Regions from separate parts of the Gordonia sp. NPDC127522 genome, predicted to be linked through region 2. Evidence: predicted binding sites of a transcription regulator. Region 2 holds the regulator's gene; each other region holds the start of a gene.
What was found. The regulator LexA, encoded in region 2, represses DNA repair genes until DNA is damaged. The targets are predictions, from matches to a motif close to CGAACANNTGTTCG.
Positions count from the first base shown of each region.

Region 1: a site for LexA is predicted at 3,877-3,890, ahead of ACFVHY_RS11945 (DUF222 domain-containing protein). Genes of this name have one in related genera too.
Region 3: a site for LexA is predicted at 3,858-3,871, ahead of ACFVHY_RS07530 (DUF222 domain-containing protein). Genes of this name have one in related genera too.
Region 4: a site for LexA is predicted at 4,620-4,633, ahead of ACFVHY_RS07965 (DUF222 domain-containing protein). Genes of this name have one in related genera too.

Region 1 covers NZ_JBHXVK010000005.1:62,628-69,927, forward strand. The annotation lists gene ACFVHY_RS11920 (acetyl/propionyl/methylcrotonyl-CoA carboxylase subunit alpha) at 1-1,284, shown strand, start outside; gene ACFVHY_RS11925 (GNAT family N-acetyltransferase) at 1,679-2,041, shown strand; gene ACFVHY_RS11930 (hypothetical protein) at 2,155-2,490, opposite strand; gene ACFVHY_RS11935 (hypothetical protein) at 2,549-2,683, opposite strand; gene ACFVHY_RS11940 (hypothetical protein) at 3,022-3,795, shown strand; gene ACFVHY_RS11945 (DUF222 domain-containing protein) at 3,905-5,605, shown strand; gene ACFVHY_RS11950 (sigma-70 family RNA polymerase sigma factor) at 5,631-6,485, opposite strand; gene ACFVHY_RS11955 (DoxX family protein) at 6,644-7,006, shown strand; gene ACFVHY_RS11960 (nuclear transport factor 2 family protein) at 7,029-7,300, opposite strand, start outside.
Region 2 covers NZ_JBHXVK010000003.1:285,030-292,329, reverse strand. The annotation lists gene hrpA (ATP-dependent RNA helicase HrpA) at 1-1,368, shown strand, start outside; gene nrdR (transcriptional regulator NrdR) at 1,342-1,842, opposite strand; gene ACFVHY_RS08895 (LysM peptidoglycan-binding domain-containing protein) at 1,942-2,472, opposite strand; gene lexA (transcriptional repressor LexA) at 2,697-3,401, shown strand; gene ACFVHY_RS08885 (phosphoenolpyruvate--protein phosphotransferase) at 3,379-5,088, opposite strand; gene ACFVHY_RS08880 (DeoR/GlpR family DNA-binding transcription regulator) at 5,238-6,008, shown strand; gene pfkB (1-phosphofructokinase) at 6,005-6,970, shown strand; gene ACFVHY_RS08870 (fructose-specific PTS transporter subunit EIIC) at 7,046-7,300, shown strand, end outside.
Region 3 covers NZ_JBHXVK010000002.1:712,766-720,065, forward strand. The annotation lists gene ACFVHY_RS07510 (amino acid permease) at 1-1,105, opposite strand, end outside; gene ACFVHY_RS07515 (beta-mannosidase) at 1,171-2,271, opposite strand; gene ACFVHY_RS07520 (YdcF family protein) at 2,473-3,534, shown strand; tRNA gene ACFVHY_RS07525 (tRNA-Gly) at 3,576-3,649, opposite strand; gene ACFVHY_RS07530 (DUF222 domain-containing protein) at 3,905-5,401, shown strand; gene dcd (dCTP deaminase) at 5,423-5,995, shown strand; gene ACFVHY_RS07540 (UDP-glucose dehydrogenase family protein) at 6,128-7,300, shown strand, end outside.
Region 4 covers NZ_JBHXVK010000003.1:93,602-100,901, reverse strand. The annotation lists gene ACFVHY_RS07980 (HNH endonuclease) at 1-359, opposite strand, end outside; gene ACFVHY_RS07975 (globin) at 491-937, shown strand; gene ACFVHY_RS07970 (glycoside hydrolase family 13 protein) at 1,015-2,805, shown strand; gene ACFVHY_RS07965 (DUF222 domain-containing protein) at 2,896-4,605, opposite strand; gene ACFVHY_RS07960 (hypothetical protein) at 4,760-5,449, opposite strand; gene ACFVHY_RS07955 (thioesterase family protein) at 5,449-5,937, opposite strand; gene ACFVHY_RS07950 (molybdopterin-dependent oxidoreductase) at 6,011-7,300, opposite strand, start outside.

The sequences.
Region 1 (7,300 bases), on a different contig from region 2:
GGTGGACGTGGCATGAAGGTCGCGTACACGATCGAGGAGATCCCGCACCTGTTCGAGTCGGCCACCCGCGAGGCCGTCGCGGCGTTCGGTCGCGGCGAGTGCTTCGTCGAGCGCTACCTCGACAAGGCCCGCCACGTCGAGGCCCAGGTCATCGCCGACCAGCACGGCAACGTCATCGTCGCCGGCACCCGCGACTGCTCGCTGCAGCGTCGATTCCAGAAGCTTGTCGAGGAGGCCCCGGCCCCGTTCCTGACCGACGAGCAGCGCACCAAGATCCACGAGTCCGCCAAGGCCATCTGCCGCGAGGCCGGCTACTACGGCGCCGGCACGGTCGAGTTCCTGGTCGGCAGCGACGGGCTGGTCTCGTTCCTCGAGGTCAACACCCGCCTGCAGGTGGAGCACCCGGTCACCGAGGAGACCGCGGGCATCGACCTGGTGCGTCAGCAGTTCCGCATCGCCAACGGCGAGAAGCTGGAGATCACCGAGGACCCGACGCCGCGCGGCCACGCCTTCGAGTTCCGCATCAACGGTGAGGACGCCGGCCGCAACTTCCTGCCCGCCCCGGGACCGATCTCGGTCTACAAGGAGCCGACCGGCCCCGGCGTCCGCGTCGACTCCGGCGTCGTCGAGGGTGACGTCATCGGCGGCCAATTCGACTCGATGCTGGCCAAGCTGATCGTCACCGGCGAGACCCGCGAGCAGGCGCTGGAGCGTTCGCGTCGTGCACTGGCCGAGTTCGAGGTCGAGGGCCTGGCGACGGTCATCCCGTTCCACCGGCACATCGTCTCCAACCCCGCCTTCATCGGCGACGGTGAGAAGTTCGACGTCTACACCAAGTGGATCGAGACCGATTGGGACAACCCGATCGAGCCGTACACCGGCGGCGAGCCCATCGAAGACGACGAGGCCGCCCCGCGGCAGAACGTCGTCGTCGAGGTCGGCGGCCGTCGCGTCGAGGTGTCGCTGCCCGGCGATCTCGCCCTCGGTGGCGGTGGCGGCTCGGCCAACGGCGTCGTCCGCAAGAAGCCGAAGGCACGTTCGCGCAAGAAGGGCGGCGGCGCAGCCGTTTCCGGCGATGCCGTGGCCGCTCCGATGCAGGGCACCGTCGTCAAGGTCGCCGTGGAGGAGGGCCAGGAGGTCGCCGCCGGTGATCTGGTCGTCGTCCTCGAGGCCATGAAGATGGAGAACCCGGTTACCGCCCACAAGGACGGCGTCGTCACCGGCCTCACCATCGAGGCCGGCGCTGCCGTCACCCAGGGCACGGTGCTGCTCGAGCTGAAGTGACTTCCGCCGCTCCCTGAGGAGCCCCGGAGCTCGCGGAGGGGCGGGGCCTCCCCTGCTCCCTGAGGAGCCCCGGAGCTCGCGGAGGTGCGGGGCCTCCCCTACTCCCTGAGGAGCCCCGGAGCTCGCGGAGGTGCGGGGCCTCCCCTGCTCCCTGAGGAGCCCCGGAGCTCGCGGAGGGGCGGGGCCTCCCCTGCTCCCTGAGGAGCCCCGGAGCTTGCGGAGGTGCGGGGCCTCCCCTGCTCCCTGAGGAGCCCCGGAGCTCGCGGAGGTGCGGGGCCTCCCCTGCTCCCTGAGGAGCCCCGGAGCTCGCGGAGGTGCGGGGCCTCCCCTGCTCCCTGAGGAGCCCCGGAGCTTGCGGAGGGGCGTCACGAAGGGTCAACGCGACAACAACACGATGCAACCAGTCGAGATCAACGCCGGGACGTGGTATCTGCGTGCGCTTCGTGCGGACGAGCGGATCACCGACGTCCCGGCGTTGTCTCATCTCGAGGTCGACGACCCCGCCGCGTACGTCGCTGCGGCCCAGCGTGACTGGGAGTCGGAGACACAATTCGTCTGGGCGATCTGCATCCCCACCACCGGTGAGTTCATCGCCCTGATCGGGGTCACGCCGGACGGCTCGTCGGGCCGCCTGTGGGGCCAGGCCCGCGACGGCTACGACGAGGCGCTCGACGCCGCCGTCGGTCCGGTCTCGAGGTTTGCCGAGGGTGCGCTCGGGCTGGTTGTCGGGCAAACGCTGTCGCGCGGGATCGGCTGAGACGCGGAGTCAGCACACGACCATTCGTCGTACCCGGGGCGATCTTCGTCCATTCGGCGATCTGCGCGCCGCTTCAGATGACCCAGGTCTTGCTCACCACCGAACGTTTACGGTCAGCGATCTCCGCAGGTCGTCTTGACCCAGGAAAGGTCGTACCGGGTTTCTCCTCGGTTGCCGCAGAATTCGCATACGGTGCGTGACTCGTCGGTTGTCGCGTCGACCAGGAGCTCGCAAAGGCTCCAAGTGAAATCGTCGACCGAGTCTCCGTAATTGAGGTAGCAGCGCAGAACTCCGAACTTCTCCTTGATCTGCGCGTAGGTGAAGTCGTCGGTGACGGCTGAGAGCCGGCGATGGAGGCGAACCAAGAGTGGATACCAGCCGGCGTTCACGGAGCAGTCGACTGCCGGGGGCGCCATCGCGGCGGGGAGTCGGACGGGTTCGGGCGCCATCAGGCGACGCCTCGCTCGGCCTCCGCGGGCCCCTCGGAATCCACGTCCGTCAGTGCGCTCATCGAGTCGATCGCAGACCATCGATGGCGGTGTCGACGGAACGGCACATCTCGCCGATCTTGCGCACGAACCCCGCGCGGGCACCGGCCTCGGCCGAATCACCGGTTTCTGCGCGGGCTTTCGAGTTCATCATGTCGCTTCCTCTCTGTTCGACCAACTTGACGTGTCGGCTTCCGTCACCAGAATGCGACGCCGCACCGACATCCACCACAACGATCGCCGTACGATTGCGACGAGTCACCCCACGATTGATGTCACTGGTCCCGAGTAGGTTCTCGGCGTAGGAATGGACGACCGGGACAGAACGTCAGGGAGGAGGTGACCGCGTTGGGCACGTTGACGACCGATCACTGGATCGATTCGTCCTGCGAAAGCTCCGACCGGTTCACTCGGATCATCACCGAGTTGCAGAAGCAGTCGTTGCTCCCGCACTCGACATACGCGGAAGCAACGAGAGCATTCGCGTGGGAGTTGGTCGACCGGCGCGATCGGATCGCCGCCGAGTTGTGGGACTGCCGGACATCGGGAGTTTCTGTGCCGGATGGGAAGACGGCGCTCTGCTTGGCATCCGGAGCGCTCTACGACGCCGAGCAAGTGGTTGTCGACGAACTCGTCTCGCGAATCCCGGCGAGAGCAGTTCATGAGCGGATGAACTCTGCCGCTTACCTGGCAGCGGACATCGACGCTGCGACAGCCGATGTCGCAGCGATCGACACGCATGAATCCGTCGGTCGAGCAACGCAACACGTTGCCACCTATACCGAACTGCTCGGCGATCCCGCCGACTACGCCGGAATCGACCCCATCGAGGATGTGGCGATTCCACCCCAGATCGAATGGACCGAAGCCGACCGCAAGGCCGCGCTCGACAGGGCCGTCAGTACGTACGCCATCGCCCCTGGCGAGTGGTACTCAATCGAATGGCCGCCAACCGAGGGCTCCCTGTGGGACCCCGGATACCTCGTCACCTCGGACTGGGAGCCATGCGACGAACACGCCGACGATCCGGACAGTGATGCAGCGCTGGACTGTGTTCGATGCGAAGACTCGGTCACCACGGAGGTCGAAGAGATGGCCGTCTGGAAGTTCACGACCAGAGTGACCCATCACCGAATCGGGTTCGACGGCAATGGTTTCCTGATCGTCGATCGGGTGGCGGAGGAGATCGACCCGGCGTTCGAGGTACACGAGATCACGCAGGACCCACGCCTGATCCGCATCGGCCTGCCACGCGGACATCGCTGACCTCGATCTGAGGATGACCTATCGGTGCGTCGTGGATGCATCAGCGGATGTTCGAAGGAGAAACAAAATCCACCCTTGACTCGAACATATATTCGAGTACTCTGGTGTCATGTCATCAGGGGCGGGGGACGGATCCAGTACATCGGTGGACCCATCACAGCATTCGGTAGAACCACGACTGCGCCCTGACCACGAACTCTCCGCTTCTGAACTCGTCGAGGTCCTGAATCACTGCGCCGGCTTGGCAGCAGCGTCCGCGCATCGAATGATGGTCGTGGCCAGTCTCATCCACGACGAACGCGAGATGGACTACGCACAGCGGCGCGCCGAGACGCACAGCGGCGAACTCGACTCCATCGAAGCCTTCGAGCACCTGTCCGCACGAGTAGCCGCTGGCGAGAACCCCTACGAGCAGTTCGGGCCCAACGGTCTCGAACAGGCCATCGCCGAAGTCGGTGCCACCCTCACCGTGACACCGGCCGAGGCGAAAGACCTCATCGAAGCCGGCGACGCACTGCGCTACCGACTCTCCTTCACCGGACACGCACTCGCGTGCGGTCGAATCGACAAGCGCCGCTTCCTCATCGCTCTCAAGCGCACCGACCTCATCACCGACGACGAAGAGATGCAGACCGTCGACGCCCATCTCGCCGAAGCGATCTTCGCCCGCGCACCGATGTCGACGGCCCGGTTCACCGCCATGGTCGATTCCATCGTCGCCAAGTGGGCGCCCGACGCGATCCGCCGCCGCAAGGAGCGAGTGAAATCCGACCGCAAGGTGACCATCACCCCCGACCGCTTCACACCCGGGCAGTCCCGGATCTCCGGCACGCTGCCCAATGCTGATGCCGCCGAGTTCGACGCACGCCTGACGGCGATGGCCACCGCCGTACATTCCGGTGACCCGCGGATGTTGGCCAATCGCCGAGTCGACGCCCTCAAAGCGCTCGCTCGCGGTGAAGCCGCCATCACGTGCCTATGCGACGACTGCCGACCTGCCGCAACCGAACCCGACACAGCACCAGACTCCGACGCCACGACAGTGGGGTCCGTAGAGCCGCCTGCACCAACTGCTGCGATGGTGGAGGCGGACACCATCGTCGACCCGTCAGCCGACGTCGTTGTCGATGACCCGGCCGAGCCGGCCGCCTCGGCGTCGGATTCGGCTGCGCCGCGCGCGACCTTTCACATCGTGGTGAACCTGTCGACCCTGATCGGTCTCGACGACGACCCCGCATTCCTCGACCGCCACGGCGTCATCGACGCCGACACCGCCCGAACACTCCTCGCCGAAGCCCGCCGCACCTACATCCATCCCACTCCTGCCGCACCCGACGGTTCACCGGCTCCCGACGCGGACAGTTCGACGACGCGGTACACCCCGTCGAAGAAGCTGCAGGCCCTGGTTCGTGCCGGCGAACTGTGCTGCACCTTCCCGGGCTGCAACGCGCCGGTCTGGCAGATCGACCTCGACCACACCGAACCCTTCGACCACACCGACCCGCGGCGCGGCGGCCCGACCGATGCACGTAACCTCAAACCGCTGTGCCGGTTCCATCACCGCATCAAGACCTTCACCAGCTGGCAGGACCACCAAGACGAATTCCAGACCGCGTGGTTCACCACACCCACCGGACACATGTTCGTCGGCAACGCCTTCAGCGGACGCGACCTGTTCAACAAGCTCTTCCCCAGACGGTCACCCGATCACCCCGCCCGCGACAGACTCAACACGCAGCGCGACAACGATTTCCGACGTCACCAACGCGCCGAGAAGCGCTGGAACGACGCCAACCCGCCACCCTTCTAGACACCGCCACCGCCCATTTCGCCGGTCAGGAACACTCTGACAAGGCGGGTGACGTCATGCGACGAATCTCGATCCGCGCGACTCGCCCGCTCTTCACCGCGATGTCGATGACGGCGAGCGGGTGTCCGCCCGGTGCGATCACATGAACCACCCGGTCACCCAGCCACATCGGCGTACTCGCCCGGATGCGGTCGACGAACAACCTGGTCTCCTCTGCGACCGCCCGGGCGCCTCGGACCACGGTCGGTGTGCCCGGCGGGACCAGTGACCGGTCAGCGACACGGACGCAATCATCAGCCAGCAGCGCGACCATCGCATCGAGATCGCCGCCGCGCGCCGCGGCCAAGAAGGCGTCCACGACCCGGGTCGCGGCGGCCGACGGAAGCTCGGATTTCGACTCGGAGTCCAGCTGCGTCAACGCGATCCGGCCGCGTGCCCGGCTCGCATGCTTCTTCGCACCGTCCACGCTGGTGCCGAGGATCGTTGCGACCTCACCGAACGGAACCGCAAAGAGGTCATGCAGCACATAGGCCACGCGTTGCGACGGCGTCAACCGATCGAGGACCACCATCAGCGCGCGCGACACATCTTCGCGCTGCAGGTGGAGCTCGTCGGCCGCGACCGCCTCCGCGGGGAGGGCATCGGCGAACAGCGGATCTTCCTGTCGTCTGCCGCGGGCGCGCAACTGATCGAGACACACCCGGGTGAGTGTTGTCGTCAACCATGCGGCAGGGTTGCGGATCTCGGTGCCGTCGACACGCACCGAGTTGAGCCACGTGCTCTGCACGGCGTCCTCGGCGTCGTGGATGGAGCCGAGCATCCGGAACGCCATGGCGGTCAGCTGCGGTCGTAGATTTTCGAACTCTGAGGTCGGTACCACCGGATGTCACCTTTTCGTAGGGCAGGACGTCGGTACGGATGAGAGCACCACACTCACATCCGACCTTCCGACAACCCACCTCCGAGGAGGACACACATGTCGACCGTACCGACCCGGCCATCGCGCGGCGGAACCCGACCGGCGAAGGGCTCCCGGCGATGACCACCGCCCTGTTCGTCGCCACGATCGTCTGCATCGTGGCCAATGCCGGTATCGCCGTCGCCGACTTCGCCCGCGCCGACTTCGTGCTGGCCAATTCGGCCGAGGTCCACGTCCCACCTCGGTTCCTGCCCCACCTCGCGACACTCAAGGCCGCCGGAGCAACAGGGCTTGTCCTCGGGTTGACGATCGAACCCTGGATCGGCGTCGCCGCCGGAACCGGGCTCACTCTGTTCTTCGTCGGCGCGGTCATCGCCCATGTGCGGGCCCGCGTCTTCTACAACATCGCGTTCCCGGGCGCCTTCCTGCTCCTCGGCGTGGCGGCTACGGTCTACATGATCCGGCTGACCACAGGCGCGTGACCCGTCACCGGCGTCGAACGCCTCAGCCCATCAACACCGACGCCGACGGGTAGCTCTCGGCGAATCCGTCGGGAAGCGGCGCGATGAAGACGTTCTCGGTGCGGGTACGAGTGATCAGCCACCGGCCGTCGTGCTTGCGGAAGGCGTTGTTCAGTCGACTCGACCGCAACAGGGCCGAGCCGTCGCCGAAGAGCCACGGCTGCATGTGAATCCACTGTCCCTCGGCGTCATCGCCGTCGACATGGAGCTGCTCCGACGTCAGGTAGTGCGCGTTGAGCACCAGTGCCGGGTCCC
Region 2 (7,300 bases):
ACGGACTATCCCGGCGCCTGGCAGCAGGGCGACACCCGACTCGAACTGCGCTACCGGTTCGAACCGGGCGCACCCGACGACGGCGTCACCGTCGTGATCCCGCAGGCACTGCTCCCCCATGTCCGACCGGCCGGCTTCGACTGGTCGGTCCCGGGCATGCGCGCCGAACTGGCCACCGCACTGGTCAAGTCGCTGCCGAAACAGCTGCGCAAGAGCATGTCACCCGCGCAGCGGTTCGCCGAACTCGCACTCGGCCGGCTCACCCCGCGCACGGAGCCGCTCACCACCGGGCTGGCGCGCGAGCTCTCGGCGATCACCGGGATGCGGGTGACCGCAGCCGATTTCGACACCGACCGGATACCGCCGCACCTGCGCATGCATTTCGCGGTGGCCGACGACTCCGGACGGATCGTCGCCCGCGCCGACTCGTTGCCCGAACTCCAGCAGACCGGAACGCCCGCGGCGCCGAAGACGGTGGCGCGCACCCTGTATCGGACCTGGACCGCCGACGGGATCGGCTCGCTCGCCGAGCAGACCATGGTTGATGTCGCGGGGCAGCGGCTGACCCGGTACCCGACGATCGACGTGGTCTCCGATGCGAAGGGCCACGCGCGGGGCGTCGTCGTCGTCGATGCGGCGAGCCCCGAGACACGAGACCGCCTCGGGCGACGCGGGATCGTCGCCCTCCTCGACCTCGCGATACCTCCGCTGCACAAGCGGATCGCCGGCTCGCTGAGTCCGGTCGAACGACTCGCCCTGAGCCAGAGCCCGTACTCGACCACCGAGGCACTGCTCGCCGACTGCACCCGACGGGCCATCCGGGACACCGTCGCCGACATCGACGACGCAGAACTCGCCGCGGTTCGCTCACCACAGTCCTTCTCGGCGCTGCTCGAACGGATCCGGCCACGGGTCGCCGCGGCCGCACCGGACTACTTCTCGCTGGCCGTCGCGGCCCTCAAACGGATGGCCCCGCTGCGGGCGGCGATCGACCGGCACGCCGGTTCGCTGGCTGCCGACGACGTCGCCGAACAGGTCGCCCACCTCGTGTTCGACGGATTCGTGGCGGCCACCGCGCGACGCCACCTGGAGAATCTGCCGCGCTATCTCGACGGCGCGCACGCACGTCTGGAGGCACTACCCGCGTCCGCAGCACGCGATAAGGCCGGGGTGGCCGCCGTCGATCGCGTCGTCGAACGGTGGGCCCAGCGCCTCGAACAGGTACCCGAGCACCGGCGGGCGGTGGTCGACGACGAGGCGCAGTGGCTCGTCGAGGAGTTGCGCGTGGGGCTGTTCGCCCAGCGTCTCGGTACCGCGTTCCCGGTGTCGGAGAAACGGGTCCTACGAGCTCTGGACCGACTCGGCTGACACGGGTTCGGCGAGCGCGCTCCCGGAACCCGAGGCCGCCTTCAGGTCGTCGATCTCGCGCTGGAAGTCCTCCACCGAGTCGAACGACCGGTACACCGAGGCGAAGCGAAGATACGCCACCTCGTCGAGATCGCGGAGCGGGCCCAGGATGGCGAGTCCGACCTCGTTGCTGGGGATCTCGGCCGATCCACTGGCGCGCACGGTGTCCTCGACCTGCTGGGCGAGTTGCGCGAGCGCGTCCTCGGCGACGTGGCGGCCCTGACAGGCTCGCCGCACGCCGCGCATGACCTTCTCCCGGCTGAACGGTTCGGTCACGCCGTTGCGTTTGACCACCGCGAGCACGGCGCTCTCCACGGTCGAGAACCGGCGACCGCACTCCACACAGGAGCGACGGCGGCGGATGGCCTGCCCTTCATCTGCGACACGCGAGTCGATGACCTTGGTGTCGTCGTTCTTGCAGAAGGGGCAGCGCATTGTGTCCTCACGCAGGTCGCGGGACGCTGGAACGCACCCGAAGCGTGCGCCCCGCCGCTTGTCGGCCGGCCCCTGTGACATCGAGGATACCGCCCGGCCTCAGCGGTACCGGGGGGTGAGCAGGGGCTGGCCCACCTGCAGCGCGCTCGAGCCCAGATCGTTCATCGCGACGATCTCGTCGATCACGACCTCGCGCGGCATCTCGGGTGCCACCCGCCCGGCGATCGAGCTGAGCGAGTCCCCCGAGCGCACGTGGACGACCTCGGAACTCACGGCGGACGGGGTCAGCGAGTCCGAGTAGTTCTGGCCGACGACACCGAACACCCAGACGACGAATGCCAGCCCGACGCCGGCGAGGACGGCGACCGCGGCGCGGCGACGACGACGGAACACCGCCGCGTCGGGCCCGACCGGGCCACGCGCGCGCACCCCGACCGGAGAGCCACAGTGGGTGCCGGCCACCCGCGGGGCCACCGGCGACGCACCCCGCGGCCGGGTGCCGGCCGGCCGGTTGTCGACCGGGCGGCCGCCGTCGGACAGCGGGGCGCGGGTCCGGACCCGATCGGCGGGGGGCCGGACGGCGTCGGGACGGTCGGTGCGGACGGGAGCGACGAGAGTGGCGGTGCGCATGGTGCCCTCCGGTGTTCGAGTGTCTGGGATCGTGCGGGTGTGGCGGTCGGTGTTCGAACATCGATCAGATGTTCGATGCACTGATGTTCGAATTTGTAGCACGGCGTCCCGACAAAGTCTCGCGACACATCGAACAAATGTTTGAGGTGCCGGTCGCACTCCGCTAGGCTCGGACCCGGCGCAAGCCATCTACCAGCACGTTCCGAAGACGAGAGGAACCGAACATGAGTGACACCGGCGATAGGCGCGGCCGAGCGCGGGGCGCCGACGACGAGGCCCCGTTCGACGCCGCCGCCGCCGAGGCCTCACTCACCCCGCGACAGGCCGGGGTCCTGGAGGTGATCCGCCGCTCGGTGCGCGAGCGCGGTTATCCGCCGAGCATCCGGGAGATCGGCGACGAGGTCGGCCTGGCCTCGACGTCGTCGGTGGCCCATCAGTTGCGGACGCTGGAACGCAAGGGGCTGCTCAAGCGTGACGCGAACCGTCCCCGTGCGGTCAACATCGCCCCGAGTGACACCCCGTCGCCGGACACCCCGTCGGCCGGCCAGCTGCCCGAGCCGACCTTCGTGCCGGTGCTCGGCCGTATCGCGGCCGGCGGTCCGATCCTGGCCGAGGAGGCCGTCGAGGACGTCTTCCCGCTGCCCCGTGAGCTGGTCGGCGAGGGATCGCTCTTCCTGTTGCGCGTCGTCGGCGAGTCGATGATCGACGCCGCGATCTGCGACGGCGACTGGGTCGTGGTCCGGCAGCAGAACGTCGCCGACAACGGCGACATCGTCGCGGCCATGATCGACGGCGAGGCCACCGTGAAGACCTTCAAGCGTCAGGGCCCCAACGTCTGGCTCATGCCGCACAACGAACTGTTCGATCCGATCCCGGGCAACGATGCCGTCATCCTGGGCAAGGTCGTCACCGTGATGCGGCGAGTCTGACCTCTCCACCGACCGAACCGTCGAGCACCGCCGCGGCAGCCTCGCGCGCCGCGGCGGGATCCGAGGTGGCCAGGGCTGCCTCGGCGGCGGCCCGGCAGTCCGGCGCGGACACCTCACCGAGCCGGGCCCCCACGGCCGCGGCAGCAGCAGGCGCGCTGGACAGCGAGGTGACCCCGAGACCGACGAGCACGCAGGCGAGGTTCGGATCGGCGGCGGCCTCGCCGCACACCCCGGCCGGCTTTCCCTGACGTGCGCCCGCCGCCGCGACACCCGCGATGAGGCTCAACACGGCCGGTTGCCACGGGTCGGTCAGTCCGGCGAGATCGGCCGACATCCGGTCGGCCGCCATCGTGTACTGGGTCAGATCGTTGGTGCCGATGGACACGAAGTCCACCTCGGCGAGGACGGCTTCGGCCAGGATCGCCGCCGCGGGCACCTCGATCATCACGCCGGCGACCAGACCACGGCCGCGGACCTCGGCGGCGAAGGTGCGCGCCTCCGCCGGCGAGGCGATCATCGGCGCCATGACCCACGGCGCGACGGCCGACCCCGACGCGGCCTGCGCGATCGCGTCGAGCTGATGCGCGCGGATCTCGGGGTGCGCCAGCGCGATCCGATCGCCCCGCACGCCGAGCGCTGGGTTCGATTCGTCGGGATGGGTCACGAACCGGAGCGGTTTGTCGGACCCGGCGTCGAGGGTGCGGATGACCACCTTCTGCCCGTCGAACGCATCGAGCACCTCCCGGTAGATCGCGGCCTGCTCGTCCACCGACGGCTCGTCGGCACGCTCGAGGAACGCGAGTTCGGTGCGGAAGAGCCCGACGCCCTCGACGGGGTACCCGGCCGCGGCGCGTGCCGACGACCCGTCGGCGACGTTGGCGAGCACCGCCACGGCCACCCCGTCGGCGGTCTGCCCCGGGCCGGCCCAGCCGGCGACGAGTGCGGCATGGCGCCGATCCTCGTCGACACGCGCCCGGGCCGCCTCCGCATCGGGCTCCACCTCGATCCGCCCGGCGCTGCCGTCGACGAGAACGGTTGTGCCGGGCTCGATCTCGTCCAGATCGGCCACCGCCACCACGCACGGGATCCCCAACTGGCGCGCGATGATCGCGGTGTGACTGGTCGGTCCGCCGAGGCGGGTGACGAGGGCGATGGTGCTCGTGGGGTCGAGGCCCGCGGTGTCGGCCGGCGCGAGGTCGTCGGCGAGCAGGACCGACGGCACCTCCGGAGTGGGCACACCGGGTTCGGGTAGGCCGAGCAGTTCGGCGAGGACCCGGTCGCGCACGTCGTTGAGATCGGTGACCCGCTCGGCCATCAGTCCGCCGAGTTTGGTGAACACCGCCGCGAACTGTTCGGTGGCCGCGACGGCGGCGGCCTCGGCGGGGGCGCCCTTGCCGATGAGCGCGGTCGCTGCACCGATCCAGCCGCGGTCCTCGGCCAGGCCCGCCGTCGCGGCGAGCACCTCGGCCGTCACCCCGGTGTTCTGCGACGCGCGCGTGCGCAGCCGCGCGGCGACGGCGCCGGCCGCGGTGGCGAAGCGCGTGACCTCGTCGGCGCGCCGTTCCTCGGCGATCTCCACACCGACGCCGAGCTTCTCCGGCGAGTGGTCGGGCCGCTCGCCCGGCCACAGCGCGGGACCGTGGGCCAACCCGCCGACCACCGGGGTTCCCGTCAGGATCTGCGCCATCGTCTTGCCTCTCACTCGACTATCGATGTGACCACCGTTACAAAAAGTGCTTGACTTGTCAACACAAACAGGCGTAAACACAATTACTACAACATCCAATCCCACACGCCTCAACAAGCGGGGTGGTCGAAACCGGAGATCGGAGCGGTGTGTACGCCGAGGAGAGACAACAGGCGATCGTCGACGAGGTGCGCCTCGCGGGGCGGGCATCCGTGGCCGCGCTCGCCGAGAAATTCGACGTCACCAGCGAGACCGTCCGACGCGATCTCGCGGTACTGGAACGCGCCGGACATCTCCAGCGGGTCCACGGCGGCGCCGTGCGCGCCGAGATCATGCGCACCCTCGGCGAGCTCGGGATCGACGAACGGGAGTCGAGCCAGATCGAGCAGAAGACCGCGATCGGCCGGGCGGCCATCCGATTCCTGCCGCCCGACGGCGGTTCCGTGCTCTTCGACGCCGGCACCACCACGTACCGCGCGGCCGAGGCGACCGCTCCCGATCGGAGGCTCACCCTGTTCACCAACAGCCTGCCCATCGCCGGCCTGCTCGCGGGCACCCATCCCGACGGTCTCCATGCCCTCGGCGGACGCGTACGCGGTCTCACCCAGGCGACCGTGGGCGTCGAGACCGTGGACGCGCTTCGCCGACTGCGCGTGACCACCGCCTTCATCGGGACGAACGGTCTGAGCGAGACCCACGGGTTGTCGACACCCGACCCCGACGAGGCCGCGGTCAAGGCGGCGATGGTCGCGGCCGCGCAACGGGTCGTGGTCCTCGCCGACAGCTCGAAGATGGACCGCGAGGACCTCACCTCCTTCGCCGGACTCGACGACGTCGACGTCCTCATCACCGACTCCGGGATCGACCCGGCCTATTCGGCGGCCCTGTCCGCGCGTGGCGTCGAGGTCGTGATCGCATGATCGTCACCGTCACCGCCAACCCGAGTCTCGACCGCACCCTCGAACTCGGCGCACCGCTCGCCCGCGGCGAGGTGCAGCGCGCCGGCGTGGTCCGCACCGAGCCGGGCGGCAAGGGCGTCAACGTGGCCCGGGTCGTCGCGGCCGCCGGCCTGACCACCCGCGCACTGCTCCCGGCGCGGCCGGGCGACCCGCTGCGGGCCGCACTCGACGACCTCGCACTCCCCTACGACGCCGTGCCGGTCGACGGCGAGGTCCGGTCCAACATCACCATCGCCGAATCCGACGGGACGACCACCAAGATCAACGCACCCGGCGTTGCCCTGACGGGCCCGGATCGCGAGGCGCTCGTCGGGCTGATCCGCGAGCACGCCGGCTCCGCGCAGTGGGTCACCCTCTGCGGGTCGCTGCCTCCCGGCGTCCCCGACGACTGGTACCGCTCGATCGCCGACGACCTCGTCCTCGCCGGCTGCCGGGTCGCGGTGGACACCTCGGGCGCTCCCCTACGTGCCAGCGTCACCGGTCGCGTCGACCTGATCAAGCCCAACGAGGACGAGCTCGCCGAACTGACCGGCGCCGACCCCGGTCAGCTCCGAGAAGCGCTCGCGCGCAACGATCTCGGACCGGTCATCGACGCCGCTGCGACCATCGCCGAGCAGATCGGGGGCAACGTCCTCGCCACCCTCGGCGCCGCCGGGGCCGTGTTGGTCACCGCATCCGGCGTATGGTCGGCGACCCCGCCGCCGATCGTCCCGCGCAGCACCGTCGGCGCCGGCGACTCGTCACTGGCCGGCTACCTCATCGCGCAGAGCACCGGGGCCTCGCCCGCCGAATGCCTCCGGTCGGCCGTGGCGTACGGCGCGGCGGCCGCATCGCTCGCCGGCACCCAGGCCCCCACGCCCGACCACCTCGACCTCCCCGGCGTGCGGGTGACCGAACTGTCGGGAGCCGCGCGCATGACCTGACGGCACCGTCGGGGCGGGTCCCCGCACCGACCCCATCCAGCACCGACCCCCACCCTTTCCACCGAAGGACATCCCATGACCGAGCAGATCATCACCGCGCAGACGGTGAGTCTCGACGTCGACGCCGGCGGCGATCCCGCCGCCGTCATCACCACGCTCGCCGACGCCCTCGCCGCGGCCGGCCGGACCACCGATCCCGCCGACCTCGCGCGGGCCGCACTGGACCGAGAAGCCAAGTCCGCCACCGGACTTCCCGGCGGCATCGCCATCCCGCACGCCCGTACCGCGTCGGTGACCGCAGCCAGCCTCGCCATGGCGCGGCTGTCCCGC
Region 3 (7,300 bases), on a different contig from region 2:
GACCGTCACCCACCCGACTGGCCAGGAAGCAGAGGGCGCCGATGGCCGTCGTCGCGGCCACGGCGAGGAGTGGCACTCCTGATCGAGTGACCCAGGCGAACACACGTGGGGCGTTCCCCTGCACCGACAGGCCGTACAACGCGCGGGTTGCCGCGAACAGGCTCGCATTGCCCGCCGACAGGATCGCGATCAGGATCACGGCGTTCATCATCGATGCCGCCACCGCGATCCCCGCGTCGGAGAACACGAGGGTGAACGGGGCGATCGCGATGTTCTCCTCGGACGCATTCAGCAGATTGGGGTCGGTGTACGGGATCAGGAACGCGATCACGGTCAGGGTGCCGATGTAGAACAGCAGGATGCGCACGAAGACGGTGCGCACGGCGCGCGGAATCGCCGTCTTCGGTTCGACCGCCTCGCCGGCGGCGACCGCGATCATCTCGGTGCCCTGGAATGCGAAACCGGCGATGAGGAAGACCGACAGCATGCCGAGCGGGAAGTCCACGAACGGGGCGTCGTCGATCGTCCAGTTGCTGAAGCCCGGCGACGGACGGTCGCCGACGACACCGAGAATCAGCAGCACGCCGACGATGAGGAAGACGACCACCGCGATGACCTTGATCGCCGCGAACCAGAACTCGGCCTCGCCGAACGCCTTGACCGCGAACAGGTTCAGCGCCAGCAGACCCGCCAGGAACACGACCGACCAGATCCACGACGGCACGTCGGGTGCCCAGTACTTCATGATCAGCCCGGCGGCCACCAACTCGGCGGCCAGGGTGACCGACCAGTTGAGCCAGTAGTTCCACCCGGCTGCGAAGCCGAAGGACTTGGACACGAAGCGTTTGCCGTACTCCTCGAACGGGTTGCTGCACGGGATGTATGCCGACATCTCGCCGAGGCTCTGCATCAGGAAGAAGACCATGCAGCCCATCAGCAGATACGCCAGGATGGCGCCACCCGGGCCCGCGTCGGAGATGGTGGCGCCCGAGGCGACGAACAAGCCGGTGCCGATGGCGCCGCCGAGCGCGAGCATGCTGATATGACGACTCTGAAGTCCCTTGCGCAGCGACTCGTCGGGGGTGATCCCCAGGGGACTGGACATCGGCAGAGTCTAACGGCCGGTCGGCCCGTCGGCCGGGTATTGCACTGTTGCCCGAGTGCTGACCCTCAATCGAGGCTGGTCAGTTCGGAGACCAGTTCGTGCACCGGGTCACCGGGACCGATGTCGTAGGTGCACTGGTCGTGCCTCGGGTCTGGGACGAATGCCCAGAACAGTGCGGTTGCCGTCCCGGCCGCCCGCTGACCGGCGACCTTGGTCCGGAAGTCGTCGGCGCGCTCGGACGTCGAACCGCATGAGCCGGCATGCTGGCCGATCTCGTTCACCGCGAGGGGTTTTCCGACTGCGCGTGCCTGGCGTAGACGCTCGGCCAGTCCGTTCCACTGATCCCCGGGGAGCGCGACACCGTCCGCACCGTAGTCGTGATAGTCCAGGACGTCCACGTACGGGGAGCCGGCGACGTACTGGTAGTCGGGCCCGGCGGTGCCGCACTGGCCACCGCCGGTGAAGCCGGACCAGATCACCGCCCCGCCGTGCAGCCGGGCGACCATCGCACCTGCGCTGCCGAAAAACGACCGCAGTACGCGCGCGGCGTCGACCGGGCACGACCGCTGCTGCCATCCACACGACTGATCGCCACAGATGGACGGTTCGGGTTCACCCACCAATTCCCATCCCGCCAGGGCCGACCTGCTCTTCCAGCGTCCCACTGCCGTCCTGACCCACTGCTCGAACGTAAGTCCACCCGCGCCGGCGACGGTTCGCCAGCCGGATCGGTACCAGTCTCGTTCCTTGAAAACTCCGCTCTCGCATGCGCCATCGGCGGCCGCGAGGACAGGCAAGACCATCTGACCGTGCCGCGCGGCGGCGTCGAAGACGGCATCCATCGGCCCGAAATCCAATTGCTGGGTGTACTTGTTCACGGCCAGTTGAGCGAACAGATTGAAGCGAGTGAGCGAATGCGGAGGTAAGGCGGCGAAATAGTCGTCGAGATCAACCATCGCTCCGCAACCGGCATTCACCGACCAATCGGTGGCCAGCTGGTACGCATCGAATCCGGATGGCCACCAGTGCCGTCCATCGACGGTCAAGCCGGCCGGCGTGGCATCGACCCGGTTGGGCGCCGCATGTGCGGGCGGCGGCAGCAGCCAGCTCAGTAGCAGGCCGATGCTCAGCACCAGAATCGGAGTTCTCATCGCGGGCAGATGCATGTGTGCGTCCTGGGATGACGAGGACCGACTGTGGCGTCGGCCCGACTCGTCTGATGATTGCACGCCGGCCGCGCGGGTTTCGACCGCGTCCGAGAATGGGTACGGATGAACGTTTCGTGTGCGCCGAAATCGAGTTAGCGCAACTGGGCTCATTCCTCATTTCCCGACCTGCGCGACACTTGTGACACCATCGAGCTCGTGATGGGCGTACTGATAGTTGCTGCAGTGCTGTTCATCGCGAGCGCGGTGCTTGCATCGCAGGACCCGCGTCGTCTGGGCCCCGGTATCCTGCTGACCGCGGGCTTGTCGGGCGTGATGCTCGCCGCGGTGATCGCGGTCGTGGACAGGGGCGTCGACGACGACGGCTCGGTTCTCGCGCCGGCGGTGGTCATCGTGGCCCTCGGACTCGTTGCGCTGCTTGCCATCCTCATTCTCGGGGTGTCGTTGATCGTCAACGGCGTGACGCTTCTGCGCCGAGAGGGGCGCCGCCCCGCTAACCTCCTGTCGGCGCTCTTGGGTGCACTCCTGTCCGGTTACGCGCTCGGACTCCTGCTCGGGATCATCGTCGGATGGTTCGACGTCTCGACGAGCAACGCTCTGCTCAGATTCCTCCTGGCGGCGGGGATCCCGGCCGGTTACCTGGGATTCGTGTTCGCCTCGCTGCTGCTCTGGTCGTGGCTGTACGGCAGGTGGAGCAGGTGGCGGGCGCGACGGGCGAAGGTCGGCGCGATCATCGTCCTGGGTGCCGGTCTGCTCGACGGGTCCCGCGTCGGTCCACTGCTGGCGTCACGACTCGACCGCGGTCGCGAGATCTATGATCTGGCCCGGTCTTCCGGCCTGGACCCGCTGATCATCTGCTCCGGAGGCAGAGGTGGCGACGAGCGGCTGTCGGAGGCCGCGGCGATGGCCGAGTACCTCGTCTCGAAGGGCGTCGATCGTGAGGCCATCGCACTCGAGGATCGATCCACCGACACCGCGGAGAACCTCCGGTACTCGAGGCGTGTGCTCGACGAGCGTGGAGCGACCGAACCGGTCGCGGTGGTGACGAGCGGCTATCACGCCTTCCGCTCAGCGATGCTCATGCGGTCTGCCGGGATCGACGGATTCTCGACCGGCGCCCACACCGCGCGATACTTCGTCCCCAACGCCCAGGTCCGTGAGTTCTTGGCGGTTCTGCGTGACCACCGCTGGATCAACGCAGTCGTCCTAATCCTGCTCAGTGTGCCGCTGATCTCCGGCACCGCGGTGGCTCTCTTCGGCTAGTCGACAGTGGACGAGGGGGGCCTCGCGAGTCGCGGTGATGTTGGAGCCGATGACGGGAATCGAACCCGCGTATTCAGCTTGGGAAGCTGATGTTCTGCCATTGAACTACATCGGCGTGCGAGTGCCGGACTCGCGAACGACAGCCTAGCAAACCCGTGGCCGGGCCGGTCGCCGGCACGCGCAGATGTCGCAGAACGTGGCGTCAGGCGCAACGAACTGCGACATCTGGGCGAGGCCGGGTCTCGGCGGGCCGACGCGATTCGGTTGCGACGCAGAATAATTCGCCGGAAGGGGTTGCGCGGCGGGCGACCGCGCGGTAGCCTCGAACGTAGTTTCGAGTAAAGCCATGATGATGACGGGGGATGAAATCATGGCTTCTACCGGGCCATCTGCACCACCACTCCTTCTCGACCAGTACAAGCGCCTGCATGCACTTATGGACGAGATTGCCGAGACGCAGTCCACGGATTGCTCCGACACCGACCTCCTACAGGTCGCGATCGAGCACGAGCGCGCCGAACGACGGATGCTGTCGCTGTTCACCGATCACATCGTCGACATCGACGAGCGGTCAGCGTATCGGAAGATGGGGTGCCAGACCGTCTCCAACTTCGTCTGCCACGGTCTGAACCGGCGCGGCGAGGCGACCCGCCTGATGAATCGCGTCTGGGCCTTGGGCAGGTTCCCGGACATGCAGGGGGTGCCGCTCGAACCGCGCTTCCCCGAGACCGCCAAAGGTGTTGCCGACGGCGAGATCTCGGGACGCCATGTCGACGTCGTCATCGAGGTGATGCGCAAGATCCCCGCCGACGTGGACCCCGCCGACCGGGAAGCCGCCGAGGCGACGCTCGCGCACTACGCACGCGAGTACGACCCGTCGTCACTCCGTGACCTCGGCGCCCGCATCCTGGCCCACCTCGACCCCGACGGAACCATCACCGACGATCGCGACCGCGCCCGCAACCGCGGACTCAAACTCGGGCCGCAAGACGCCCAACTGATGTCCCGGCTCACCGCAACGCTCGACCCCGTGACGCGCGCCATGTTCGACGTCGTCTTGTCGGTGTGGGCCGCTCCTGGGATGAACAATCCCGCCGATCCCGAGTCGCCCACCGGGAACCCCGCCGCCGCGGACCCCGACGCGCTGGCCGCCGCTGCCGGACGCGACGAGCGCTCCGCCGAGAAGCGGAACCACGACGCGTTGCGCGCCATGCTGCGCTTCGTGCTCGACGCCGGCGCGCTCGGGGGTTCGCACCACGGGCTACCGCCACACCTCGTCGTCTCCATCACCGAATCGGCGCTGCGCGACGCGGCCGGCGACCCGGCACGGACCGCGACGGGAACCCTCCTACCCATCAAGGACGCCATCGACCTCGCCGCGGACGCGCAGCATCATCTCGCGGTCTTCCGGGACCACTCCAGCGAGGTGCTCTACCTCGGGCGGTCCAGGCGATTGGCCTCGCGCGCACAACGAATCGCCGCGGTTGCCCGCGACGGCGGCTGCACCTTCCCCGGATGCACGCGGCCGTCGTTCGACTGCGAGATCCACCATGTCGTCGAGTGGGACGCCCACCACGGCTCCACCGACCTCGACACCCTGGCGACCGCCTGCCCACCACACAACCGAGTCGTCGGTACCGGGGTGGATCAGTGGGCCACCACCATCGCCACCGACGGGGTCGACGCGGGCCGCGCCGTCTGGCACCCGCCCCGGTCGCACCCGTCGTCGACGCCGCGGATCAACCATGCCCATCGCACCGACGCCATCCTCGACCGGATGCGCGCTGATGTCCGGCGGCGGCGCAGAACAGCGGCACCGGAGAGCGGAGGGTCGGCGCCGACCGACACCGGCGCAGATCCTCCCTGACCATTCGATAACCTCGACACCGTGCTGCTCTCCGACCGCGACATCCGCGCCGAGATCGCTGACGGGCGCCTCGCCATCGATCCGTTCGATCCCGCCCTCGTCCAGCCCTCCAGTGTCGACGTCCGGCTCGACGGCCTGTTCCGGGTGTTCAACAACACCCGCTACACCCACATCGACCCCGCACAACGCCAAGACGAACTCACCTCGCTGGTCGAACCCGCCGACGGTGAGCCCTTTGTGCTGCACCCGGGCGAGTTCGTGCTGGGGTCCACCCTCGAGGTGTGCTCACTGCCCGACGACCTCGCCGGCCGACTCGAAGGCAAGTCGTCACTCGGTCGGCTCGGCCTCCTCACGCATTCGACGGCGGGCTTCATCGACCCCGGCTTCTCCGGCCACATCACCCTCGAGCTGTCGAACGTCGCGAACCTTCCGATCACCCTCTGGCCCGGCATGAAGATCGGGCAGCTGTGCCTCATCCGCCTCAGCAGCCCGGCCGAGGAGCCGTACGGCAGCGCGTCGGTCGGATCGAAATACCAGGGACAACGTGGCCCCACCCCGTCGAAGGCGTACCTGAACTTCCAGAAGCACGACTGAGGGGTTTCGACTCTGCTCAACCGGCGGGTGGACGGACCGGGTGGGCGCGGCTCCGGAAGTTCACCCAGCCGATGACAACCCGCCACGACGAGGATGGTTACCGGTGGTTCCGCCTGGGTAACCGTTGCCCTCATGAAGCTCACGGTGATCGGATGCGGCTACCTCGGTGCCACTCACGCGGCCTGCATGGCCGAACTCGGGCACGACGTCGTCGGCATCGACGTCGATCCGTACAAGATCGAACGCCTGCAGGCCGGCGAGGTCCCGTTCTTCGAGCCGGGGCTCGCCGACATCCTGCGCCGCAACATCGACGCCGGACGACTCCGCTTCACGACCGACCATCTCGCCGCCGCCGACCACGCCTCGGTGCACTTCCTCGGCGTCGGGACCCCGCAGGAACCCCGCGGGCACCGGGCCGACCTCTCGCACGTGTACTCGGCGATCGACGCGCTCGTGCCGACGCTGCGGGGCGCCCACCTCATCATCGGCAAGTCGACCGTACCGGTCGGCACGTGTGCCGAACTAGCACAACGGATCTCGGTACTGTCGCACGCCGGGGCGGATGTCGAACTGTCGTGGAGCCCGGAGTTCCTGCGCGAGGGATTCGCCGTCGAGGACACGCTCCGGCCGGATCGGCTCGTCCTCGGTACCGGTTCGCTCGACCCGAGCGGTCTCAAAACGGCTGGCGAAGAGTTCGAGGCCGGGTCGTCGGCCGGGGAGGTCACCCGCGAGATCTACCGCGAGATCCTCGAGACCGGCGTGCCGCTGATCGAGACCGACTGGGCCACCGCGGAACTCGTGAAGGTCTCGGCGAACGCCTTTCTGGCCACCAAGATCTCGTTCATCAACGCGATCAGCGAACTGTGCGAGATCGCCGGCGCCGACATCAACACCCTCGCCGACGCGATCGGGCACGACCCGCGGATCGGACGTCGATTCCTCAACGCCGGTCTCGGTTTCGGCGGGGGCTGCCTGCCCAAGGACATCCGCGCCCTGACCGCGCGCGCCGACGACATGGGCGCCCCGCGGGCCGTCGGCTTCCTGCGGGAGGTCGACGCCATCAACATGCGTCGCCGGGGTGCGGCGGTGGAACTGGTCTTCGAGGCCCTCGGCGGCGAGGTCCTCGGGCGCAACGTCGCCGTCCTGGGCGCCGCCTTCAAACCGGAGAGCGACGACGTCCGTGACTCACCCGCGCTGACGGTGGCCAGCAGGCTGGCGCTCGAAGGGGCGTCCGTGACCGTCTTCGACCCGAAGGCCATGGACAACTCACGACGCGTCCACCCGAGCCTCGGCTACGCCACCTCG
Region 4 (7,300 bases), 190 kb from region 2:
GTCGCCCGGTACGGCACGTGGACGTATCTGCGGAGCCGGATCACGGTCGGAACCGGGACCGCACCACCCACGGAGTGCACCGCCTCGCCCTGTTCGTCGGCGTGCACCAGATCGGCGCGATCACGGAGGATGAGGACGACCGCACGCCGGACCGTCACGGCCGTCAGCGGCTCGTACGTGGCGTTGAGGAGCAGCACTCGCCGTCGTGTCCAGGTCCCGGCGCCGGGAGCGGAGCGAGCGGGCCGAATGTCACCGGCGCCGGGAGCGGAGCGAGCGGGCCGAATGTCACCGGCGCCGGGAGCGGAGCGAGCGGGCCGGATCTGCCCGCGTCCCGTCTTCGCGTGTGATCTGTGCGTCATCTCGCCTCCCGCCACCCGACAGCACAAGTCCACCACGGTGACGGTCCCCGTGACAGGTGTTTCACGGTGTCCGGCCAGCTCACGGGGTCGACCCGGCGTCGGCGTTGAGACACCGCGCCCGGGTGAGGACAATGGCGAGGGTGACTGGCGAACCCAACACATCCCCTCCGACCCCACCGACGCCGGCAACCCCCGCGCGGACCTTCTACGACGAGGTCGGCGGTGCCGAGACGTTCCGGCGACTCACGGCTGTGTTCTATCGCGAGGTGGCGCGCGACGAGGTGCTGCGCCCGCTGTATCCCGAGGAGGACCTGGGTCCGGCCGAGCGTCGGATGCGGATGTTCCTCGAACAGTACTGGGGCGGTCCGCGAACCTACTCCGATGAGCGCGGCCACCCCCGACTCCGCATGCGTCACAACCCCTTCCGCGTCGGGCCGATCGAGCGGGACGCGTGGCTGCGCTGTATGCACACCGCAATCGCCTCCATCGACGACGACACGCTCGACGCACCCCACCGCCAGGCGCTGATCGACTACATGGAGATGGCGGCGCAATCGATGATGAATTCACCCATCTGAGAGCGTTTTCTGTCCCGTCACGCCGCCCGACTCGCCGACTGACCTGGATTTCTCCGAGAAAACTCAGGTAGGGCACAATGACCACGGTGAGCGATGAGACACCAGAGGTCGTCCCCGCCGAGCCATCCGACGGGGGTCAGCCCGACGACGTCGCGTTCGACGACGGAGCGATCGAGTCCGACGTCGATGCGCTCGAGGAGCCGGCTGCCGGCGAGGCCGTCGTCGCCGCCGACGCACCGGTCGCACCACCCGTTGTCTCGCAGCTGGATCCGGCCGACACCACGTGGTGGAAGTCCGCGGTGTTCTATCAGATCTATCCGCGCTCGTTCTCCGATGTCAGCGGTGACGGCGTCGGCGATCTCGCCGGTGTCATCGACAAGCTCGGCTATCTCGAACTCCTCGGGATCGATGCGATCTGGCTCAGTCCGATCATGGCCTCTCCCATGGCAGATCACGGTTACGACGTCTCCGATCCCCGGGACGTCGATCCCCTCTTCGGCGACCTCGACGTCTTCGACGAGCTCATCGCCGAGGCCCACGAACGCGACATCCGGGTGACGATGGACCTCGTCCCCAACCACACGAGTGACCAGCACGAGTGGTTCCGGGCCGCGCTGGCCGCGGCCCCCGGCAGTCCCGAACGCGAGCGGTACATCTTCCGGGACGGCCTCGGTGACGACGGCGACGAGCCGCCGAACAACTGGCACAGTATCTTCGGCGGACCCGCCTGGACCCGCGTCACCGAGGCCGACGGCTCGCCGGGTCAGTGGTACCTGCACATCTTCGCCAAGGAGCAGCCGGACCTGAACTGGGAGAACCCGGACGTCTTCGCCGATCTCGAGAAGACGCTGCGTTTCTGGCTCGATCGGGGTGTCGACGGCTTCCGCATCGACGTCGCGCACGGCATGGCCAAACCCGCGGACCTGCCCGACATGGATCTGTCGGCGACCAAACTGCTGCAGAACTCCGACGACGACCCGCGTTTCAACAACTATGCAGTGCACGAGATCCACCGCAAGATCCGCAAGGTCCTCGACGAGTACCCCGGGGCAGCCAACGTCGGTGAGATCTGGGTCAGCGACAACGAGCGATTCGCCGAGTACCTGCGGCCCGACGAACTGCACCTCGGGTTCAACTTCCGGCTCGCCAAGGCGCCGTTCGAATCCGGCGCGATCAGGGAGGCCATCGAGAACTCACTCGACGCGGTGTTGTCGGTGTCGGGTACTCCGACGTGGACGCTGTCCAATCACGATGTCGCCCGCGAGGTCACGCGATACGCCGTCGCCGACCCGGAGACCGGGGCACTCGACCTCGAGCGCGGCACGAGGCGCGCACGAGCGATGCTCGTCGTCGAGATGGCCCTGCCCGGAACGGTTTTCCTCTACAACGGCAGCGAACTGGGACTGCCGAACGTCGACGACCTGCCCGACGACGCACTCCAGGACCCGGTATGGGAACGGTCCGGACGCACCGAACGCGGGCGGGACGGCTGCCGCGTCCCGATCCCCTGGGAGGGGACCGAGCCGCCCTTCGGATTCAGTGCGACGTCCGAGACCTGGCTGCCGATCCCGGAGTCGTGGCGCGCGCTCACCGTCGAGGCCCAGCTCGAGGACGTGGGGTCGATGTTGTCGCTCTACCGGGCCGCCATCGACCTGAGGGTGATCCGTCCGGAGTTCACCGGTGAGCACCTCGAGTGGTACGGCGCGCCGGAGGGATGCCTGGCGTTCCGTCGTTCCGAGGGTCAGCTGGTCTGTGCGCTGAACGCCGGCGATGAGCCGGTGCCTCTTCCGCCCGGCGAATTGCTGCTCGTCAGTTCGCCTCTCGTCGACGGGATGCTGGCGCCGGACGCAGCTGCCTGGCTGGTGTGACTGAACTCGGGCAGCCGACCGCGACCCAGGTGAGGGGCACGCAGGCACCTCACCGCCGCCGCAAGCAGGCAAGACGATCGTGAAACGCTGCTAGAAGGGCGGTGGGTTGGCGTCGTTCCAGCGCTTCTCGGCGCGTTGGTGGCGTCGGAAGTCGTTGTCGCGCTGCGTGGTGAGTCGGTCGCGGGCGGGGTGATCGGTTGACCGTCTGGGGAAGAGCTTGTTGAACAGGTCGCGTCCGCTGAAGGCGTTGCCGACGAACATGTGTCCGGTGGGTGTGGTGAACCACGCGGTCTGGAATTCGTCTTGGTGGTCCTGCCAGCTGGTGAAGGTCTTGATGCGGTGATGGAACCGGCACAGCGGTTTGAGGTTGCGCGCATCGGTCGGGCCGCCGCGCCGCGGGTCGGTGTGATCGAAGGGTTCGGTGTGGTCGAGATCGATCTGCCAGACCGGCGCGTTGCAGCCCGGGAAGGTGCAGCACAGTTCACCGGCACGAACCAGCGCCTGCAGCTTCTTCGACGGGGTGTACCGCGTTGTCGAACTGTCCGCGCCGGGAGCCGGTGAACCGTCGGGTGCGGTAGGTACGGGCTGGATGTAGGTGCGGCGGGCTTCGGCGAGGAGTGTTCGGGCGGTGTCGGCGTCGATGATGCCGTGTCGGTCGAGGAAGGCAGGGTCGTCGTCGAGACCGATCAGGGTCGACAGGTTCACCACGATGTGGAAGGTCGCGCGCGGCGCCGGCGATGACGAGGGCGACGCGTCCGGACCCGGAGGGTCGGCGACAACGGTGTCGATGTCCGGGGTGTCGGTGTCATCGCTTCCGGAGTGGCGCGCGGGTGCCTCAGTCGTGTGGTCGGCGGTGTCCACTGTCGCTGCGTCGACGTCGGCGGTGGTGTCGGCGTCAATGTCCATTGCGGCAGGTCGGCAGTCGTCGCATTCACACGCGATAGAAGCTTCGCCCCGCGCGAGCGCTTTCAGAGCATCGACCCGGCGGTTGGCCAACTTTCGAGGGTCACCGGCGTGGACGGCGGTGGCGATCGCCGTCAGGCGTGCGTCGAACTCGGCGGCATCAGCGGCGGGTAGCGTGCCGGAGATCCGGGACTGCCCGGGGGTGAAGCGGTCGGGGGTGACGGTCACCTTGCGGTCGGACTTGACCCGTTCCTTGCGGCGGCGGATCGCGTCGGGTGCCCACTTGGCGACGATGGAATCGACCATGGCGGTGAATCGTGCCGTCGACATCGGTGCGCGGGCGAAGATCGCTTCGGCGAGATGGGCGTCGACGGTCTGCATCTCTTCGTCGTCGGTGATGAGGTCGGTGTGCTTGAGGGCGATGAGGAAGCGGCGTTTGTCGATTCGCCCGCACGCCAGTGCGTGTCCGGTGAAGGAGAGTCGGTAGCGCAGTGCGTCGCCGGCTTCGATGAGGTCTTTCGCCTCGGCCGGTGTCACGGTGAGGGTGGCGCCGACTTCGGCGATGGCCTGTTCGAGGCCGTTGGGCCCGAACTGCTCGTAGGGGTTCTCGCCCGCGGCCACTCGCGCGGACAGGTGCTCGAAGGCTTCGATGGAGTCGAGTTCGCCGCTGTGCGTCTCGGCGCGCCGCTGCGCGTAGTCCATCTCGCGTTCGTCGTGGATGAGACTGGCCACGACCATCATTCGATGCGCGGACGCCGCCGCCAGGCCCGCGCAATGGTTGAGGACCTCGACGAGTTCAGAAGCGGAGAGTTCATGGTCAGGGCGCAGTCGTGGTTCTACCGAATGCTGTGATGGGTCCACCGATGTAGTGGATCCGTCCCCCGCCCCCGATGACATGACACCAGAGTACTCGAACATACGTTCGAGTCAAGGGTTGATTCTTCCAAGTCCCGGACGTGCTACAAATCGGACCACGACGTACTGACAGGCCTCCGACTTCGAGGTGAGCGTGTCTGCGTGGCGGCCAGTGCGAATCACCAGGACACACCGACTAGTTCAGGACGGTCACCGCGAGATCGCGGTGTCGGCGCTGGTACACCGAGCCGAAGCGTGCGTCGATCCGGATCCACGCCGCCGACATCCGGATTCGTACCGGTTCGTCGGCTGCGATAGCCCCGGTGTCGGACGTCTCGGTGACCGCCCGTCCGTCCGCGTCGCGGATGAATCCCATGCCGGTCAGGGCGAAGACCGATCGCATGCTCACCGCGGCCCGCAGCGCACCCTCCTCCGACGTGACCTCGAGGACATCCTGATCGAGCAAACCCGTTGCGGGACCGTGTCCGCTCCCCTCCTCGCGCGCCACCCGGGCGCCTTCCCGGGACAGTTCGACCACGCTGCGGGCGGGTACGTCGTCGATGTGCCGGAACCCGACCGCAGCGGGAAGCGCTCCGCGCCAGGCACTGTCGAGTGAGAAGCCGGGATCGACCGCGGTGCCCGGGCCGGCCGATTCGACGGTCGCACGCAGTGTCGAAGCGTCGCACACGATGTCGGTCGGCGCGATTCGTCCGGTCACCGACCGGGTGGCGAGGACGTCGAACCCGGTATGTGCCCACAAGGCCACCAGACCGTCCGAACGCGCGACCACCCGGACGACGGCGGCATCGTCGAGACGTACTGCGTGCGAGAGGAACGCGAGGGCGTTCGATCGGTCCGAGGACGCGAACTCGATGAACCGCTCCATCAACTCGGCCCGCCGCGTGTGGCCGATTCCCCGGCGGGGCGGCGGAATCCGGCGAGGTAGTCCTTCTGTTCCGGGGTGAGCCGGGCGATGCGCTGGGCCGCCACGTCGAAGGCGACGAGCTGTGTGCTGGCGACCACGGCGGGGCGAGAGGCGGGGTCGGCACCCGCCGCGCGCACTTCGTAGCCGACGGTGAAGTCGACGGCCCGCAGGCGTTCGACGAACATGGTGACCTCGATCGGCCCCTCGGAATGACGCAGCTGCGCTTGATATCTCACGTGTAGGTCGGCGACGAGGCAGCCGTCGCGCAGGGGCGCGGTCGGTCGGCCGTCGTAGAAGAGCCAGGGAATGCGCGCCTCTTCGAGCAACGTCACCATCCGGGCGTGATTGATGTGCGCGTAGACATCCATGTCCGACCAGCGCACCGGCACCTTGACCAGGTATCCGTCAGCGGTCGTGGTCCCGGCGTCCTCGTTGAGCACGTGCGTCATCCCCTGTCTGATCGGCGTCGGCGTGCAGCCCTCGCGGCCACCCCGGCCCAACCCTACGCACTCCCCGGTGGGGTCAGGCGGGCGCGATCTCCACCGGCAGACCGTTGAGGACGACGGTCCCCGAGAGCGGGTCCAGCATGGCCCCGTCGTTCAGGTCGTTCACGTTCACACCCGGATCGGCGGCGGCGACGCCCAGTCTGATGCCCTCGACATCATGACCCCACCCGTGCGGCAGCGACGCGACCCCGGGCCGGATGTCGGTGGTGATCTCGACGGGCACGGTCAGCGAACCGCCCGCACCACGGACTTTGGCGACGTCGGAGATGCCGAGTCGGTCGGCATCGTCGGGATGCATGAGCAGGGTGCATCGATTGGTACCGCCGGTGAGGGCCGGGAGATTGTGCATCCAGCTGTTGTTGGACCGCAGGTGGCGGCGACCGACCAGCAGCAGGCTGCCGTCGGCGGCCGGGGCCGGGTCGCCCCCGGCGTCCACCGCTGCGCTCAGGCGCGCGAGGTCGCCGATGAGCGGGTCGGGAGCGAGTTCGATCTTGCCGGACGCCGTGCGGAGCACCCCGGGCAGTCGCGGCCGCATCGGTCCCAGGTCGATGCCGTGTGGCGCGGCCAGCACATCCGCGAACGTGAGGCCGTCGCGGGAGCCGAAGGCGTCGCCGTACGCCCCGAGGCGGAAGAGCATGTCCAGACGACGCTGGTGTCCGGGCGCGTCGGGCAACATCGCGACGAGCGAGGCGACGTCACGGCCGGCGACGGGCGAACAGGGGTCGGTGACCTCCTTCGACAGCGTGGCCGCGATGACCTGTTCGTCGACGAGGCCCGGGTCGGCGTCGACCCCGGCTCCGGACAGGCCCAGGATCAGCCGGCAGACGATCTCGATCTCGTCGGGACGCCCTGCTGGGAGCGGCAGCACGGGCGGCGAGTAGCGGGCAGAGGCGCGGACCGCCAGGTTGTTCAGGATGGCGTCGAAATGCGGACTCTGCGACGGGCGCGGCGGCGGCAGCACGACGTGTGCGTGCCGCGTCGTCTCGTTCAGATAGGGGTCGACGCAGACCACGAACTGTGCGTCGTCGAGTGCGCGTCCCAGTCGCGCGCCGTTGGGTGCGGACAGGACGGGGTTACCCGAGACCGTCACCAGCGCCCGCAGCCGCCCCTCGCCGGGCGTCTCGAACTCCTCGGCCATCGCGACGGCGGGGAGCTCGCCGCCGACCTCCGCGTGACCGGACACCCGGCTGCGCCACCGCCCGGTACGGAAACCCCGGCCCGCACGGGCCGGGCGGGGCGATGGAGCGGTCGGTGCGAGCGGGAACATCACTCCCCCGGGCCGGTCGAAGTTGCCGGTGAAGATGTT